2 linked regions of the Asticcacaulis excentricus CB 48 genome follow. The protein of the gene in region 2 interacts with the protein of the main gene of each other region in a pairwise test. Links are inferred from orthologs where the notes say so. Each region holds a gene or a part of one and is shown on either strand. Other genes may lie near its edges.

Region 1 (5,598 bases), on a different replicon or contig from region 2:
AAGACTATAACGAGACTCTAGAAGGCGCACGCAGCAGCATCGACGGTGATTCCGATGCACAACGCCTGCGCCAGCTAGTCGGGCGTCTGACGGACGCCACCTCGCAAATCCTAAACCAGCACGCCCATTTCGAGGTTCGCCTCAGCGAGTCCTCACGCGAAGTGGCACGTCTGCGTAAACACCTCGATCAGGTGCGCCTGGAAGCCATGACCGACGCCCTGACCAATCTGGCCAATCGCAAATCCTTCGACGAAGCGCTGGAACGCCACTGCGACAGCGACGAAGGCAAGAATATCACTCTGGCCGTTCTCGATATCGACCATTTCAAACGCTTCAACGACACCTGGGGCCATCAGACGGGCGATCAGGTCCTGCGTTACGTCGCCTCAGTCCTGTCGCGCATTGGTCGCGCCCCACGCATGGCCGCGCGCTACGGCGGTGAAGAATTTGCTATGATTTTCCCCAGCGAAAATATGGCTGTCGTCGAGCGTCTGCTCAACGAAGCGCGACAGGAAATCGCCTCCCGCGTGCTCAAGCGCCGTTCCACGAATGAAGATCTTGGCACGATCACGATTTCTGTTGGCATCGCCGAGCGTGACTACGGCGAAGACGCCTACGACCTGCTTGATCGCGCCGACAAGGCCCTCTATCAGTCGAAGAATAACGGTCGCAACATGGTCACCTGTGCCAAATCGGCCTTGAAAGCGACCGACGCCGCCTGAGAAACATAACTGAGAAAATATAATTTGAACATTGTTCAAATTTATGCAACAAGAAGCTGGTGGCGATCCCGTCACCAGCTTTCTTTGTGGATACTACCATGCGCGCCTTCGCCTTCGCCCTTGCCTACTGGGTTTTCTCCATCGGCTACAGCCTGATGGCTATTGGCCTGTCGCTCTTGCCGGGTCGCAAACCGGTTCTGTGGGTGGTGCAGCGCTATACGCGGCGAATGGTCTGGGCCATGCGGGTACTAGCCGGCATCCGGCTTGAGGTGCGCGGGCGTCACCTCGTGCCGGACACGCCGGTCATCTTCGCCGCCAAGCATCAGTCCTGGGGCGACGGCTTTTGTCTTTATTCGCAGTTTGAGGACGTGGCCTTCGTCACCGGCGATCATCTGGAAAAGTTTCCGCTGATGGGCACGCTGCTGCGCAAGCTGGGGGCCATTGTCGTCAATAATTGCGGCGGCCACGAAGCGCGACGCAGTCTCAGCCAGCGTTCGGCCGAAGCCGACCGTGACGGCCGCCACATCCTCATCTACCCCGAAGGCCACCTCAATGCGCCCGGCACCTATCGCCGCTATCGTTCAGGCGTGTGGCACATGTATAAGAATTTCAACCGCCCCGTAGTGCCCGTCGCCACCAATCTCGGTCTGTTCTGGCAGGAAACGCAGTACCGCAAGACCGCCGGCACAGCGGTGCTGGAGTTCCTTGAACCGATCGCGCCCGGCCTCGACAAAGCGCAGTTCATGACAGTGCTGCAATCACGCATCGAAGGCCGCACACAGGAACTGATTGCCGAAGTGCGCGGCGGCCCGGTTGAACCTTCCGAGTTGGTCAGTGAAGGGCCCGTTGCCGCTTAAATACATAAGATATAAGGTTTTTTAACAGACGCCCTTTAAGAATACAGCAGCCAGTCCTGTTCTGTAAGGTCCGCCGTGCCGCGCCCTCTCCGTCTCTCCCATCTTATCGACACGGATAAAAATCTGCTGATTGTCACCGCCCGCGGCGACTATACCAGCGAGGGCTTTGTGGATGCCCTGATCGATATTTATCAGCGGATCGACCAGCCGTGGCTCTACAACCGTATTCTGGATATGCGCTCCGCTCAGGGCGTGGTGGAACTGGCCGACCTGATGCGGGCAGCCGCCTGGTTGGCTCAGGCCGCCGGTACGCCGCCCCCACCGCGGCGGCGTCTGGCCCTGCTCTCCAGCGACCCGTTCGACCGCGCACGCCTGAACGCGCTGGGTGACGCCTTCCCCAAGGCCTTCATACAACTCTTCGAACGCCGCGACGAAGCCATCGAATGGCTCACCACCCCACAACCCTGACTCGTGGGAGGGACACCGGTTCCCTTTTAAGATAAGTGGTTCTTAAGTATTGGCATGTAAGCTAACCGGATAAATCACAAAGTTCGCTTACCATGTCGCAAAAATATCGCCTCAGTGTCTATCTGGATGACATTCATTCCATCCTGATTGCCCGCGTTTTCGGCCCTATGCCCAGCGCCGAACTGTGCGACCGCTTCATCGAAGCCTATGCCGAAATCGGCGAGCCGTGGCGCTATGACCGTCTGATCGACTTTCGCCGCTACACCGGCCATCTGGAAGACGAAGACCGCGAACGTTTTGCGCAGACCTGGGCCGAGTGGACCCGCAATGTCCCCGAAGGTCGGCGTGTCGCCTTCGTCACACACGATGCGGTCGAAGAAGACTCCATTCAGCGCGATTACGCCTCTTTCCCCAAAGACACGATGCGCAACTTCTACACCGCCGATGAAGCGCTCGACTGGCTAACCGGACGCAGTGGAGAGGTCGAGTTTGTGCCTCTGGCCTTGCGGGCCTGATGCGGGTTAGTCCGATTCCGTGGCTGCGGGCTTGATCGTTACACTTTCACCACACCCACAGGCATCCGTCTCGTTCGGATTGTTAAACACGAACTTCGACGCCAGCTTGGTCGTCTCATAGTCGATAACGGTGCCGACCAGATACAACACCGCCTTAGGTTCGATCAGTATGGTCACCCCTTTGTCGGTCACCACCTCGTCAAGCGGGTCCGCGGCCTCGGCATAGCTCAGCACGTATTCCTGACCCGCGCAGCCGCCCTGCTTCACACCGACGCGCAGACCCACATAGGGCTTGTCAGCGCGCGACATAATGGTCTTGACCTGCGCGGCGGCCGCATCCGTCAGCGACACGATGGCTGGACGGGGCCGACGGGGACGAGGCGTGATAACAGGCTGAATATCCATAGCTATCTCTGCGGCCTTTATACTCACGGAAGGGGGCACATAGGGGAAACCGCGTTTCCCCTATGCGAACTAAAACATGTTGAGCTGAAGTTTGGCTTCGTCACTCATCTTCGAAGAGTCCCACGGCGGATCGAAAACCAGATTAACGTGACAATCGGCGACACCACGCACGCCCATCACCGCATTTTGCACCCAGCCGGGCATTTCCCCCGCCACCGGGCACCCCGGCGCGGTCAGGGTCATATCGACCACCACTTCGCGGTTGTCATTGATATCGACGCGATAGATCAGGCCCAGCTCATAGATATCGACCGGGATTTCCGGGTCGAACACCGTCTTAAACGCCGCGATCAGCTCATCGGTCAGGCGATCCAGTTCCTCCTGAGGCAGTAGCTCAGGATTTTGGGGCTCGACCGCCGTCGTTTCTTCCGGTGCAAACAGCTCGGCCTGCCCCGGTTCGGCAACCGTTTCGCTGGCGTCCTCAGCGGACAGGGAAATGATCTCGTGCTTGGACATGGTCATTACTCAAAAAACCCTTGCGCCTTTTCGACCGCCGCAATCAGCGCGTCGATCTCGGCCTCGGTATTGTAAAGCGCGATGGAGGCGCGCACCGTCGAGGTCACCCCCAGCCGTGTCATCAGCGGTTCGGCGCAGTGCGTCCCCGCCCTCACCGCTATATTGTAGCGGTCGAGTATCTGCGCAACGTCGTGCGCGTGGGCAGAGCCCAGAGAAAAGGTCAGGATCGACCCTTTTTCCGCCGCTTCGCCATAGATGCGCAGGGCGTTGATCTTTTTCAGCCCCGCATGAGCGCGTTTATAGAGCGCCACTTCATGCGCCGCAGCGGCTTCACGATCGATCTGCGACAGCCAGTCAATGGCCGCTTTCAGCCCGATGACCTCAAGAATAGCGGGCGTCCCGGCCTCAAAACGATGCGGCGGCTCAGCATAGGTAATCATCTCCTTGGAGACGCGGGCGATCATTTCGCCGCCCCCTTGCCAGGGCGGCATGGCCTCCAGCAGGTCATATCGGCCCCACAACACCCCCAGACCCGTCGGGCCGTACAGCTTGTGCGCCGAAAACGCATAGAAATCGCAGCCCAGCGCCTGCACATCGACAGGCAGATGGACCACACCCTGACAGCCGTCAATCAGCACCCTAGCGCCGACCGCGTGAGCCTTTTCAATGATCGCCTCAACCGGATTGATAGTGCCCAGCACATTCGACATGTGCGCCACGGCTACCAGCTTCACGCGATTGGTAAGCAACTGATCGAACGCCGCCATATCGAGGCTGCCGTCCTCAAGGATCGGCACCCATTTCAGCACCGCACCGGTGCGCTGCGCCAGCATGTGCCACGGCACGATATTGGCGTGATGCTCCAACTCGGTGATCAGGATTTCATCGCCCGCCGTGATATTGGCCAGCCCCCAGGTCTGGGCGACGAGGTTCATCGACTCCGTCGCCGACTTGGTGAAGATCACCTCTTCCGAGCGGGCGGCGTTGATGAACTTCGCCACAGCCTCGCGCCCGGCCTCAAAGGCATCGGTGACCTCATTGGCCAGCCGGTGCAGGCCCCTGTGCACATTGGCGTAGGACTGCGCCATATGGTGGCTCATGGCGTCGATCACGGCGGTTGGTTTCTGCGCCGAGGCTCCGGAATCGAGATAGATCAACGGTTTACCGTTGATCTGACGGCTGAGGATGGGGAAGTCGCGGCGGACCGCTTCGACATCAAAGGGCATAGAATCCCTCCGTCTTGTCGGCGATCCAGTTCAGCACCATGTCACGCAGGGCTTCGTCCTCGATCTGCTCGGCGACGGGCACGACGAAGGCCTGCATCAGCAGGGCGCGCGCCACCTCTTCGGGCATACCGCGCGACTGACAGAAGAACAGCGCCGACTCGTCCAGCGCGCCGATGGTGTTGCCGTGCGCGCATTGCACGTCGTCGGCGTAGATTTCCAGCTCCGGCTTGGCGCGCACATGCGCTCCGTCATTGAGCATCAGGGCCTGATGGCGCATGCGCGCGTCGGTGCCGTCGGCGCCCTTTTCGACATAGATGCGCCCCTGAAACACCGCCGTAGCGCGGTCCTTGACGAGGCCCTTGATCAACTGTTGCGTTGCGCCATCGACCTCGGCGTGGTTGACGCGCGTCGTATAGTCAAAGTGCGCCGTGTCTTTCAGCAGATAGGCCCCGTGCATCTCGACCTGCGCGCCATGACCGTCGTGCTCGACGTGGGTTTCAAAGCGCTGGAACTTCGCCCCGGTGGCGAAGACATACTGCTTGAAGACGCTGCCCGGAGCGGTGGTCACGGTCGAACGGCGCACGGAAACGGCGCTTTCCGGCTCATCGAGAATGACCACGCGGATCAGAGTCGCCCCTTCGGCCAGATCGAAATGGAGGACTGTGCTGGTGGCATAGTCCAGCGCCCCGCTGTAATCTTCGAGCAGGATCAGGTGTTCACCCGCCCCCAGCGCGATGCGACCTTCGCCCTGATAACCGGCAACGGCTCCCTCCCCGCCGACATCGCTCATATCGAGGTAGAGACGGCCATCAGAACTCTGAACCGCTCTGGAAACGGCGGCTTGCAGATCAGCCAGTTGCCCGTCTCCGGCACAGTGCCAGTAGAAGCC
Region 2 (7,450 bases):
GGCGAGCGTCTGCGCGTGGCGCGTCGCCTCAGCAAGCTGAGCGAAGTCCCGCATACGCTGGTACGCCTGCTGATTACCGATGAGCCCGAGGTCGCCCGCTTTCTGATCGAGGATTGCGATTCGCTGGCTGAAACCGATCTTCTCTATTGCATTCGCCGCGGTACACCTACCCACTGTCGCCTTCTGGCGACGCGTAAATATATCGGGCCTGTAGTGGCCGAAGCTCTGACCGACACCGGCGATATTGCTACGGTCGAACAGTTATTAAAGAACCGCACCTCCACCCTGTCGCAGGGCGCGATCGAGGCGGCCGTGTCGCTCAGTCAGGACGCACCGCGACTGGTACCGCATCTGATCCGGCGGCTGGAACTGCGCCCCAGTTCAGCCTATGTGATGTTCTGGTGGGCCGATGCCGATGTGCGTCGCGTCATCCTGAGCCGCTTTGCCGTCAACCGCGAAGTCATGCAGGATTCCGCCGGCGATGTGTTCGCTATGGCCGCCAAGGAGGGGTGGAGCGATCCGCTGGCGCGTAAGGCGTTGCAATTTATCGAGCGTCGTCAGCGCAACCGAGAGGCTCTGAAAAAAAGCCCGTTCGCCAGTCTGGAAGCCGCCATTGCCGAGGCCGCGCGTAGCGGTATGACGCGGCACACGGCCGAGGAAATCTCTTATCTGTCCGGTATTAAGCCCTCGACCGGGGCCAAAATCCTACGCGATGGCGGCGGCGAGGCGCTGGCCGTTCTGTGCAAGGCGACCGGGCTGAAAAAGGCCGATCTGCGCAACCTGTGGCGGGCTCTGCGCCGTCCTGGGCAGAAGGACGGGGAGGTGCACCCTGACCTTGAGCGCGTACTGGTGGTCTATGACACCCTGGCCGTTGATCGCGCCCAGACGGTGCTGCGCTACTGGAACTGGTCTCTGTCTTCGGCCCTTACACCGATGATGATCCGCGCCCTGTCGCAAGGGGAGTCGATGGAGATAGACGTCTTATCGGTACCGCAACGGGCCGCCATGCTGGCCTTTGCGCAGGATCTGAAGCGGTAAAGCGCTCGCAAAAGTGTGCGAGGGTTTTCGCAAGCATATACGCGACCAGGCAAAAGGTTGAAGCGGTATTTCGACCCAATCTGAACGAAATCCGGTCTAACAGGCGAAACGGGCTGGCAATAAATATAGAGTCGCCTCGCGCGACCCGTCGCGCAAGACTCGGCAAAGTACCAAACCGCTCAAGGAATGAGATTTTGTGCCTTTATTGGCATTGTAAACAGATAAGAGCGGCATTTTGTCCCAAACCGCCCAGCGTGATGAGAACAAAAGGAGTCTAAATCATGTGGGCCCCATCCCAATGCCCGCATCTGTGGATAGGCGGCGGTCTTAACCGGGCTTAAATCTCTGGTTAACCCTTTTTTGCTTGCCAAGGAATCACTGATTAAGAGAAGGTGAAGATCAGTGATTCGTATACGGGGCAAGGTTTCAGGCGATTATGACGGGCATGGCAGCGGAAATGCTGAGCGCTTTGCGCATGCATGAAGAGGTCTTCCGTTACTGGAAGAGCCTGCGCCGCTCCGGACGCCTACCGTCGCGCGCTGATATCGATCCGTGCAGTGTACGCAAGCTGCTACCAACCATTTCCCTGATTGACGTGCTGGCCGCCGATCCGGCCAATGAACCGGAGCGGTTCCGTCAGCGGCTGGCGGGCACCGACCTCTACACAGCCTACGGCATGGAGATCACGGGCAAGTCGTTCACAGACATCTATGGCGCGGATGAAGCGCGCTACTGGGCCGAAGAGCTCACCTTCGTTGTGCGCACGCGCAAACCCGGTGTCGGTCTGCATTCCATGGCGTGGCGCGGTTCGAAATCGCTGAGCCTGTTCTGGCTGCGTCTGCCGCTGGCCTCGGACGGGGTCAATGTCGATATGATTCTGGGCCATGATGCCCTGATCGGCCAGCCGGAACTGACTGGCCCCAGCGGTATCCGCGCCGCCTGATGTTTCTGTCATAATGATTTTGACTTTGGCGCAGGCGACAAATCACCCTGGCGCGCAGAGGGTTGTGCCATGGGCGGCTGGACATCTATCCCCCCACCTCAGACTAAAAAATAGGCATAGCTACCCAAATGTTCACTTGAAATAGGAAAACTATCCTCTCAATATCCGCGCCGCTTAACATGAGAACAAATTGGCAACATGCGAGTCTCGTGAAAGGGGATAGCTATGAAACGAAGGGTGCAGACAGAGGCGGAAATCGCCGCCGACGCGCGGGCGGACCTGTCGCAGGCCAACTATGTGATGGGGCTGGTGTCGGTGGTGACCGGGGTGCCGCTTAGCGATATGCGCGCCTTAGACCGCAAAGATGCGCGCACATCGCGTGCCCGGCAGCTGTGCATGTATCTGATCTCGGTGGCCTGGCAATGGCCGCTCCACCGTATCGGGGCGGCCTTCGGACGTGACCGCACGACGGTTGGCCACGCTTGCCGCCGCATCGAGGATTTGCGGGACAACCGCCTGTTGGACGAGCAGATAGAGCGGCTGGAGGCTTGCCTGCTCGACATGCCCTCAGGCCTGGCTCTGCCGCGTAGGAAGGCTGCCTGAAGCGCGTTGCACCTGACCGTGGCTGGCCGTCGCCGTGCCGCGGCCAGTAACCTTCCGTTCTACGATCTTCGAGGGGCGTCGCCGCCGTAAAAGGCGGCTTTGGCGCCGGGTGACTGGCCGGGCCGGTGCGTTATTAGGTGGGTCGAGAAGGTTGGCGTTTATCGTGGGCGCCCCGTGGTCTGCAAGCATAGACGCAGTCTTTACTCGACTGTCTGGTTGTCATCCCATGTGCGGTTGCCCCATTCTTGTCCCACAATGAAACGAAAATACCGAAAACTACAGCATATTTAATACACTGTTAACAAAAACCGCCGTTACCCGATTGACCTTCATAACGCCTGCGCAGAGGATATATCGACAGCTCGGGAAAGGACACATTATGTCTGAAGACAAGGCCAACCCCACCATTGTGACTCCGCTCAAAAACCCTCCGCGTAACACGTTGGAAAAGCCATTGCGCCATGTCGTGTCGAACGAAGAGCTGGATGCCTTGTGCGATGTGCGGCGTGAATACGTGACAGAATACGTCTGGGGCGCGGTCGGCGTGGCCATCGGCTCTGTGCCCGGCACAGTGGCCTTGCTATATGGCTATCTGACCTCTGGCACCGCCTATGGCTTCCGCCCGGAAGGACTCATTCAGTTCGGTCTGTTCTGCGCCGCCGTGTCGGTCATCGGCAGTATGGGCATGATCGCCAAGCGCCGCGCCAGCCGCCTGCGCGATATCGAAGCTGACATCCGTATGCGGGCCTAACCGTCTCAGGCCTTTTCTACGGAGCGAGCGGTGGTCTCAGAGTGCTAAAACAAGGTGCTGCGACTGACAGCAATGTCTGGGGCGCTCGGCGTGGTTTAACCGATCGGTTGCGTGCAAAAGAAACAGAAGACACGGGTTCGCGGTCGGCCGCCTGCTCAGCTTACAAAGCAACTCAAAGCCTGCCGTGATGATCCTCACCGAGAAGGGGGAGTAACGGTGCAGGGATAAGTAAACGCGGAAGCAACCTCCCTGGATCAGGCCGCCGCCTGCTTCAGGCGCTCGACCATCGAAATCAGGCCATTGGTGCGCTGTGACGACAGGGCCTCATCCAGCCCCAGACGGGTCAGGGTTTCGCGGATCGAAAAGTTGCGCACCTCGGCGCGCGGTAGGCCGTTTAGCAGTCGCACCAGAATGGCGATCAGCCCCTTGACGATATGAGCGTCGGAATCGCCGCGGAAGCGCAAAATTCCGTCGCCGGTTTCATCCATCATCAGCCACACTTGTGAGGCGCAACCGCGCACGCGCGTCACCTCGTTGCGCTCGGCTTCGCTCAGCGGCACCAGCGTCTTCCCCAGGTCGATGATATAGCGATAGCGGTCTTCCCAGTCATCGAAAAGGTCAAATTCTTCGAGAAGGTCGCTCAGGCGGGCGTCGAATGTATCGGTCATGGCGTCGCTATAGCGCGTTAGCCGGTTGCGATTCAAACCGAAAACTCACCGTCGTTTCAGGCGCACGGTGGCTTTGAGGCCGTTGCTTGGGTCTGATTGTACCGAAAAGCCACCGCCCATGGCTTCTGAGGCCAGTTTGACGATCGACCAGCCGAGCCCAGCGCCTTCGCGGCTGCGGTTATAGTCGCCGGCCCCCTGCTCGAACGGCCGCATCAGGCGCGGAATCTCGGCGGGGTCTGGGGCCTTGCCTGGATTGAAGATGGCGATATCGACAAAGTCGCCGTCCGGTCGGGCGGTAATTTCGACATCGCGGCCTTCGGGTGTGAAGTCGATGGCATTGCTGATCAGGTGATCGAGACACAAGCCAAGGCCGCGCGGGTCGAAGCGCCCGCTGAGTTCGGCGTCGGTCAGGCCGGGCAGGATATTGACGCCGCGGGCCTTGGCGCAGGCGGCATGACGGCGCGCCGCGTCATGGATATGCGGCGGAATGGTTTCGATTTCCGGGCGCAGCAAGCCGGGCTCGCTCTCCAGCCGCACCAGTTCCAGCACATCATTGAAAAGGCTAAGTAATTTCTTACCGCTGTCGCGGATAATGCCGGCATATTCGGTATATTGCGGCGCGCCGAGCGGCCCGTAGAGTTCATGTGTCAGCACCTCGGCGAAGCCGATTATCGAGTTGAGCGGGGTGCGCAGTTCGTGGCTCACCATCCGCATAAAGGCACGCTTGCCGAAGTCGCTTTCCGGAAGGGAGCAGGCAGACGGGGTGAGGGCCGCCGATTGTTTGTCCATAAGCGTGCGCCGCAAGAGTAAGGGGAGGAATTAAACTTTGGGATGAATCGTACAGTTAACGTCTTAAGCAGAGGTTTCCGGGGCGAAAGACGACTTTTCTTTGACCTTTTCTCGCTTTGCGGGGGATAGCCTTTCTCTTTTGGCGGCAGTTGGTTAGGATGGCGCGTGTAGTCAAGAGTTAACACGTGCCGCTGAAATCCTATCTTCAGGAACTGAGATCACCCAACGGGGCTATGGCCACGCCGCGCAGTCGTGTGCGGCTCGGGGTCATTGGGTGGCATCTCGGCTGGTCGGCGGTGAGTCTGGCCTCGATGATCTATCTGATCTTTCTGCCGGCCTCGGTCAATGTGTTGGCGGCGTTGGCGGCGGCGGCCCTGCCGGGTGTGTGCAGCGTCTTCCTGCTCAGCCGGGATGATTTCCGCACGCGGCAGATGCTGGTGTGGGTGTGGGCCCTGGCCTGTCTTGCGGCGCTCGGTCTTACTGGGGGTGTGCTGGGGCCGCTGGCACCCTGGGTGGCCGCGCCGATGGCGGCGGCCGTGGCGCTCAATCAGCGGCGGCTGATCCTTCTTGGGGCGGCACTGTCGGTGGCCGTGACCTTGTTTGCCATCCTGTTTTCGCTGATGCGGCTGTTTCCCCTGCCGGATATTGTCGAAAGCTTCTGGCTGTCTTCGGTGGCGGTGATCACGCTGGTCACGGGTCTCGGCCTGTCGTTGCTGCCGGCGCTGCGCATGCGTACCGAGGCGGTGCGCGGCGTCGAACACGACCGCATCCGTTTTCTGACCCTACTCAGCGAACAGCCGCATCTGATCATTGTCGTCGATGGCGAGGGCCGCCTGCTGTCGGCCTATGGCGAGACGCCGCCGGGGCTCGATATGGCGCTTCTGATGAAGCACGGCCTGATCACCTGCGCCCACGTTCCTCATCGACTGGGCCTGATGCAGGCGCTTGAGGCGGCGCAAGACACCGGTCGCGCCGAAGCTGGTTTCATGCCGCACGCCGCACTGGATCACTTCATTCGCCTCAACCTGCGGCGCGGCGCGGATGGCAAGCTCTATGGCGTCCTGTCCGACGCCTCGTTGCAACACGCGCGCGAGGACGAGTTGGAGACAGCACGTCAGGAAGCGCAAGCGCTCAATGAGGGCAAGTCGCGTTTTCTGGCCGGAATGAGCCACGAACTGCGTACGCCGCTCAACGCCGTCATCGGCTTTTCAGACATCATGCGTCAGCAAATGTTCGGCCCGCTGACCGGCAAATACGCCGAATATTCGCAATTGATCTGGGAGTCGGGGCAGCATGTACTCGATCTGGTCAATGACGTGCTCGACATGTCGAAGATCGAGGCCAGCCGCTATGAGCTATCGCTGGAACGTTTCGACGCGCGCGAACCGGTATCGGCTGCGCTGCGTCTGATACTTGCCACGGCGCATGAAAAAGGCGTGACGGTGAAGTCGGTCCTGCCGCCAACGCCGCTTGAGGTCACCGCTGACAAGCGCGCCATCAAGCAGATGTGCCTTAACCTTCTATCTAATGCCGTGAAATTTACGCCGCAGGGCGGCACGATCACCCTAATGCTCAGCGAAACGGGTCAGCACAGTATCGACATCCAGATCACGGACACCGGCGTCGGCATCGCCCCCGAAGACCTAAAGCGGCTGGGCAAGCCCTATGAGCAATCCGGGCCGATGGAACAGCGCGCGATGGGAACGGGGCTGGGCCTGTCGCTAGTGCAGGCCCTGGCGGGGCTGCACCGCGGGCGTATGACGATCGAGAGCGAACTGGGTGTCGGCACGAGCGTGAGCGTGTTGCTGCCGGTGGTGGTCAATTCCGATCAGCCGGAACTGCCGCTCAGCCCGCCGGGCGCATCGGAGAATGAAATGCGGGTGGCTCTTTCCACAGAAACGCCCAAGCCGTTGGAAGACCGCCTCTACATGCCGCCCGACCTGACCGGCAGCGACTTTGTGATCCGCCCAGCGAAGTCGTGAGGGATTACACCTGCCTGCACGACCTGCGGGGCGAGGTGGTAGGTATCTTCAATGGGTTGAAAAAGACGTATTCCAAGGTAGGTTAGTCAGAACGCCCACCACATCTTACTCGCTTCGCCAGCTCGTGCGGTCCCCACGGTAAACAAATTGGGGCGGTATGAGGGTTTACTTCACCCCATAGGGCGAAGGTAGGGTAGCGAAGACCAGCCCCGGCACGAAATCCCCGGCTTCGAAGCGCGCATACTGCGTGCCGCTGTTGAAGTCGAAGGCCACCACAATGTCTTCGCGCGGGTCGAGCTTTCCGATGGCGACCGTGGCGCTCATCGGAAAATCAAAGCGCAGGGTGTCGCGTTTTTCGGCGTGACCGGCGAATTTTCCATCCACTGTAAAACCGGCCAGATTGACGCGTGGCGCGTTCGTCAGAGCGATCTGTGTGGTGCGACGGCCGGAGGCACTGAAGCTCAGATCAGACGGGCCAATGCCTTTGGGCATCTGCGCCGACACGGCCAAAGCATCGCGGTTGATCAAGCCTGAACGGCGGGCCGTGTCGCGCACAATCAGTCGCGCCGCAAAGGGCGTCTCGCCCCTGAATTGGGCCATCACACTGAGCGTCTGGCCTTTCAGCGTGCCGAAGAGACCAAAGCCCATGGCCACATCGCCGGTCTGCTGATACTGC

Evidence for each region. The genes of interacting proteins can lie anywhere in the genome.
Region 1: the proteins of ASTEX_RS03080 (region 2) and ASTEX_RS13700 interact in binary tests that used the Escherichia coli proteins (3 or more experiments, as listed by UniProt). The link is inferred for Asticcacaulis excentricus CB 48 from one-to-one orthologs.

What each region holds. Positions count from the first base shown.
Region 1 is NC_014817.1:435,552-441,149, reverse strand. The notes cover bases 2,600-5,598. They hold ASTEX_RS13700 (cysteine desulfurase), read right to left. Parts: upstream 4,710-5,598; coding sequence 3,489-4,709; downstream 2,600-3,488. Other genes in these bases: sufD (Fe-S cluster assembly protein SufD), read right to left, coding at 4,699-5,598; ASTEX_RS13705 (SUF system Fe-S cluster assembly protein), read right to left, coding at 3,037-3,483; ASTEX_RS13710 (HesB/IscA family protein), read right to left, coding at 2,600-2,967. Outside these bases: ASTEX_RS13730 (GGDEF domain-containing protein), read left to right, coding at 1-722; ASTEX_RS13725 (lysophospholipid acyltransferase family protein), read left to right, coding at 821-1,579; ASTEX_RS13720 (STAS/SEC14 domain-containing protein), read left to right, coding at 1,655-2,047; ASTEX_RS13715 (hypothetical protein), read left to right, coding at 2,140-2,562; more of ASTEX_RS13710, read right to left, coding at 2,569-2,599. UniProt on the Escherichia coli protein: Cysteine desulfurases mobilize the sulfur from L-cysteine to yield L-alanine, an essential step in sulfur metabolism for biosynthesis of a variety of sulfur-containing biomolecules.
Region 2 is NC_014816.1:656,481-663,930, forward strand. The notes cover bases 2,297-5,016. They hold ASTEX_RS03080 (SufE family protein), read right to left. Parts: upstream 4,004-5,016; coding sequence 3,590-4,003; downstream 2,297-3,589. Other genes in these bases: ASTEX_RS03070 (helix-turn-helix domain-containing protein), read left to right, coding at 2,297-2,584; ASTEX_RS03075 (hypothetical protein), read left to right, coding at 2,964-3,335; ASTEX_RS03085 (sensor histidine kinase), read right to left, coding at 4,049-4,792; ASTEX_RS03090 (sensor histidine kinase), read left to right, coding at 4,978-5,016. Also shown: ASTEX_RS03060 (DUF2336 domain-containing protein), read left to right, coding at 1-1,038; motility/cell cycle regulatory protein MopJ, read left to right, coding at 1,475-1,981; more of ASTEX_RS03070, read left to right, coding at 2,207-2,296; more of ASTEX_RS03090, read left to right, coding at 5,017-6,774; ASTEX_RS03095 (hypothetical protein), read right to left, coding at 6,940-7,450. UniProt on the Escherichia coli protein: Participates in cysteine desulfuration mediated by SufS. Cysteine desulfuration mobilizes sulfur from L-cysteine to yield L-alanine and constitutes an essential step in sulfur metabolism for biosynthesis of a variety of sulfur-containing biomolecules.